DNA from 2 places in the Streptomyces seoulensis genome. Region 1 is predicted to be linked to the other one. Evidence: riboswitches for the same ligand, from Rfam matches in the RefSeq annotation. Region 1 holds a riboswitch; the other holds the start of a gene.
The links. Region 1 has a riboswitch for glycine ahead of gcvT (glycine cleavage system aminomethyltransferase GcvT). Riboswitches for the same ligand answer to the same signal wherever they lie in the genome.

Region 1 (2,170 bases):
GCAGGACCACCGAGCCGCAGTCGGCGGGGCTCTCGCCGCGCTCCACGGCGCCCAGCAGGCGGGCGGTGGCGCCGCGGTGACGGCGGAAGGCGTACCGGGAGACGCCCCGGCCGCGCTCGCGCTGGCCCTGCCGGGCGGTGCCGGCCGGCACGTCGAGCAGGATCAGGTGCAGGGTGCCGCCCCGGCGGCGGGCCTCGCGGGCGAGCCAGGAGCGGACCCAGGGCTGGGTGCCGCAGTCGTGCACGACGACGCCCTCGCCGGTGCCGAGGGCGCGGCGCAGTCCGGCGTAGTGGGCGAGGCGGACCAGGGGGCGGTAGAGCGCGTAGGGCAGGGCGGCGGGGAGGCGGGCGGCCCAGCGGTCGCGGGCGTCCTGGGAGTCGACGCGGTGGCCGGGCACCGTACGGCGCATCAGGGTGGACTTGCCGCTGCCGGGCAGGCCGGTGACGACGGCGAGGTCGTGGGGGCCGAAGCGCAGGGTGCGGGGGCCGCCGCCGGTGCGGCCGCGCAGGTCGCGGACGACCGGCGCGGGCCACTGGGCCCGGCGCTCGTGGGCGGGCACCGAGGGCTGCTGCGGCACCGGGATGCCGGTGGTCGTGGCGTACACCGTGGTTCTGTTCACCGTGATCGTCCTCCCCCTGTGGGCTCAGGTCATCCCCTGCCCAACTTATGTAAAGAGAAGGTAATGCGCCGGGGCGCCGGTCGGGTCCCCGAACGGCTACAGGCATGTCACAGCCGGCGGGCCCTTCAGGGCCCGGCCGTGCCGTGCGATGATGTGCGCGCCAACTGCATACCGGCCGCTTGAATCCGCGCGGGAGAGTCCCCATCCGGGGCGCCGAAGGAGCAAGTCCCTCCCTTGAATCTCTCAGGCACCGTTACCGCGCGGGCGAGGCACATCTGAAAAGCGGGCCGCTGACGGCAGTGGCTCCACCCAAGGTGCAAGCCGTGACCGTGCGGGTCATGGCGAACCTCTCAGGTTCCGATGACAGATGGGGAGGAACGTTCCTCGCCCGCGTCCGGCTCCGTCCGCGCGGGGGACCCATCGCCCTGGGAGACGACCGATGAGCAGCACCGACTCCACCGCCCCGCGCCGCACCGCGCTCGACGCCGTGCACCGCTCGCTCGGCGCGACGATGACCGACTTCGCCGGCTGGGACATGCCCCTGCGCTACGGCTCCGAGCGTGACGAGCACCTGGCGGTGCGCACGCGGGCCGGCCTGTTCGACCTCTCGCACATGGGTGAGATCACGGTGACCGGCCCCGATGCGGCCGCCCTGCTGAACTTCGCCCTCGTCGGCGACCTCGCCTCGGTCGGTGTCGGCCGTGCCCGCTACACCATGATCTGCCGGGCCGACGGCGGCATCCTGGACGACCTGATCGTCTACCGGCTCGCCGACGCCGAGTACATGGTGGTGGCCAACGCCTCCAACGCCCAGGTCGTGCTGGACGCGCTGACCGAGCGCGCGGCCGGCTTCGACGCCGAGGTCCGCGACGACCGCGACGCCTACGCGCTGCTCGCCGTCCAGGGCCCGGAGTCCCCCGGCATCCTCAAGGCGGTCACCGACGCCGACCTGGACGGCCTGAAGTACTACGCCGGGCTGCCCGGCACCGTCGCGGGCGTCCCCGCGCTGATCGCCCGTACCGGCTACACCGGCGAGGACGGCTTCGAGCTGTTCGTGAAGCCCGAGCACGCGGCCAAGCTGTGGCAGGCGCTGCTGGAGGCCGGGACCGCCGCCGGTCTGGTGCCGTGCGGGCTGTCCTGCCGGGACACCCTGCGCCTGGAGGCGGGCATGCCGCTGTACGGGCACGAGCTGACCACGGAGCTGACCCCCTTCGACGCCGGTCTCGGCCGCGTGGTCAAGTTCGGCAAGGAGGGCGACTTCGTCGGCCGCGAGGCACTGGCGAAGGCCGCCGAGCGCGCCGAGGCGCAGCCGCCGCGCGTCCTGGTCGGCCTGATCGCCGAGGGCCGCCGGGTGCCGCGCGCCGGATACTCCGTCGTCGCGGACGGCGCGGTGATCGGCGAGGTCACCTCCGGCGCCCCCTCCCCCACCCTCGGCAAGCCGCTGGCCATCGCCTACGTCGACGCCGCGCACGCCGCCCCCGGCAGCACCGGTGTGGGCGTGGACATCCGGGGCAGCCACGAGCCGTACGAGGTCGTGGCGCTGCCCTTCTA
Region 2 (2,170 bases), 2.9 Mb from region 1:
CTGGTGGCCTTCTCGCGGCGGATGTGCTGCTCGCGGGTCTGCAGCGCGAGACGGTACGCGCGGTTCCCGTCGACGTCGACGGACACGCCGACCAGGCGGCCGGGCAGGCTGCGGGCGAACTTCTCGTGCACGGCCATGTAGCCGGCGTGCGGCCCGCCGAAGCCCATGGGCACGCCGAAGCGCTGGGTGGTGCCGATGGCGATGTCCGCGCCCAGCTCGCCGGGCGAGGTGAGCAGGGTCAGCGCGAGCAGGTCGGCGGCGACGGTGACGAGGGCGCCCAGCTCGTGCGCCTGCTCGACGACCGGCTTCAGGTCGCGTACGGCACCGGAGGCGCCGGGGTACTGGAGCAGGACGCCGGTGATGTCGCGGGCGGCGACGTCGGCCGGGATGCCGTCGCTCAGATCGGCGACGACGACCTCGACACCGGCCGGTTCGGCGCGGGTCTGGATGACGGCGATGGTCTGCGGCAGGGTGTCCGCGTCGACCAGGAAGAGGCCCTTCTTGTTCTTGCCCATGCGCCGCGACAGCGCCATCGCCTCGGCGGCGGCGGTGCCCTCGTCCAGCAGGGAGGCTCCGGAGGTGGGCAGCCCGGTGAGGTCGGCGACCATCGTCTGGAAGTTCAGCAGGGCCTCGAGACGGCCCTGGGAGATCTCCGGCTGGTACGGCGTGTAGGCCGTGTACCAGGCGGGGTTCTCCATGACGTTGCGCAGGATGACCGGCGGGGTGAAGGTGCCGTAGTAGCCCAGGCCGATCATGGAGCCGAGTACCTGGTTGTGGTCCGCGAGACCGCGCAGCTCGGCGATCACCTCGGCCTCGGTGCGGGCGCCCGGCAGGTCGAGCGCGTCGGCGTTCTTGATCACATCCGGGACCGCGGCGGCGGTCAGCTCGTCGAGGGAGCCGTAGCCGACCTGCGCGAGCATCTTGGCCCGCGCCTCCTGGTCGGGCCCGATGTGGCGCTGCTCGAAGGGGATGCCCGCTTCGAGGTCGGCGAGCGGAATGCGAGGGGCGGTCATGTGCGGAGGCCTCCTGGTCTGACGCGACCTGCGAGGGGCACCACGGCTCGGGTGCCCACCGGCCTCCCCCTCTGTCATCTCTTACCTGAGAGCTTCACCGGGGGCCAGCGGACCCCGGCTTGCACCGTCGGTGAGAGCGGGAGCCATGGACGCCCGCCCTGCTTTCCAGAGTGACCTCGTCCGTGCGGTACGGGGGCCTGAGAGATTCCGGGGAGGAGTTGCTCCTTCGGCGCCTCCGAATTGCTCGGAGGACTCTCCCGCACGGGGTCAGCAGCCTTGTTCAGCCTACCAGCGGGGTCCTGAGCGCGGCGTTCGAGTGGCCGCCCGGCTGATTCTGCTCTTTTGTAGTGCTTACGGATGAGTTGCGACCATGTGGAGGGAGAGGGATCGTGCAGACCGACATCGATCCGCGCAGCCTGATCGGCCGCAAGGCGTTCGACCGAGCCGGCACCAAGATCGGCACCATAGACGAGGTGTACCTCGACGACGCGACCGGCGTCCCGGAGTGGGCGGCGGTGCGCACCGGCCTCTTCTCGCGCGACGCCTTCGTCCCGCTGGAGCCCAGCGAACTGGTCGACGGCGCGCTCCGCGTCCCCTTCGAACGCGCCCTCATCAAGGACGCCCCCGACTTCGGCGTGGGCCGTCACCTCTCCCCCGAGCAGGAACTCCAGCTCTACCACCACTACGGTCTCGACGTGGGCCCCTCCGCCAGGACCCCGGACCGCGACTTCGGCAAGGTCGCGGGCACCGAGGAGACCTGAGCCCCCCTCATCCGCCTCCCGTGGCCCCGCCCGCGCCGGTCGCCTCCTCCCGCTGCCCGCACACCTCCCCCACCAGCGGCAGTGGCTCGGCCGGTGTCAGGTCGGGGTCGTCGGCACGCAGCGTCCGTACCCGGCCCGGCGCGGAGGTCGGGGTCTCGAAGCGCACGGTGACCCGCCCCAGGCCGCTGCCCTGCACCCAGCCGTGGCCGTACTCGGGGTGCCGCACGTCCTGGCCCGCCCGCCACTCCGGCGCGGCGGGCTCGGGTCTCTCGGGTCCGAGATCGGGAGCGCTCTCCTCCGGCGTCTCCTCGGCCGGCTCCCCCGCCGCCTGGGCGAACAGGTCCTCCTGGGTGTAGTCGGCCAGCCCGGAGACGCCCACGCCGAGCAGCCGCACCC

Region 2: linked by a shared signal. The riboswitch ahead of gcvP (aminomethyl-transferring glycine dehydrogenase) and the one ahead of gcvT (glycine cleavage system aminomethyltransferase GcvT) in region 1 are both predicted to bind glycine.

What each region holds. Positions count from the first base shown of each region.
Region 1 is NZ_AP025667.1:5,274,688-5,276,857, forward strand. Features, by position in the region: gene HEK131_RS24205 (AAA family ATPase) at 1-625, opposite strand, end outside; glycine riboswitch at 800-888, shown strand; glycine riboswitch at 889-996, shown strand; gene gcvT (glycine cleavage system aminomethyltransferase GcvT) at 1,059-2,170, shown strand, end outside.
Region 2 is NZ_AP025667.1:2,418,728-2,420,897, reverse strand. Features, by position in the region: gene gcvP (aminomethyl-transferring glycine dehydrogenase) at 1-1,013, opposite strand, end outside; glycine riboswitch at 1,189-1,283, opposite strand; gene HEK131_RS11250 (PRC-barrel domain-containing protein) at 1,403-1,774, shown strand; gene HEK131_RS11245 (DNA polymerase IV) at 1,782-2,170, opposite strand, start outside.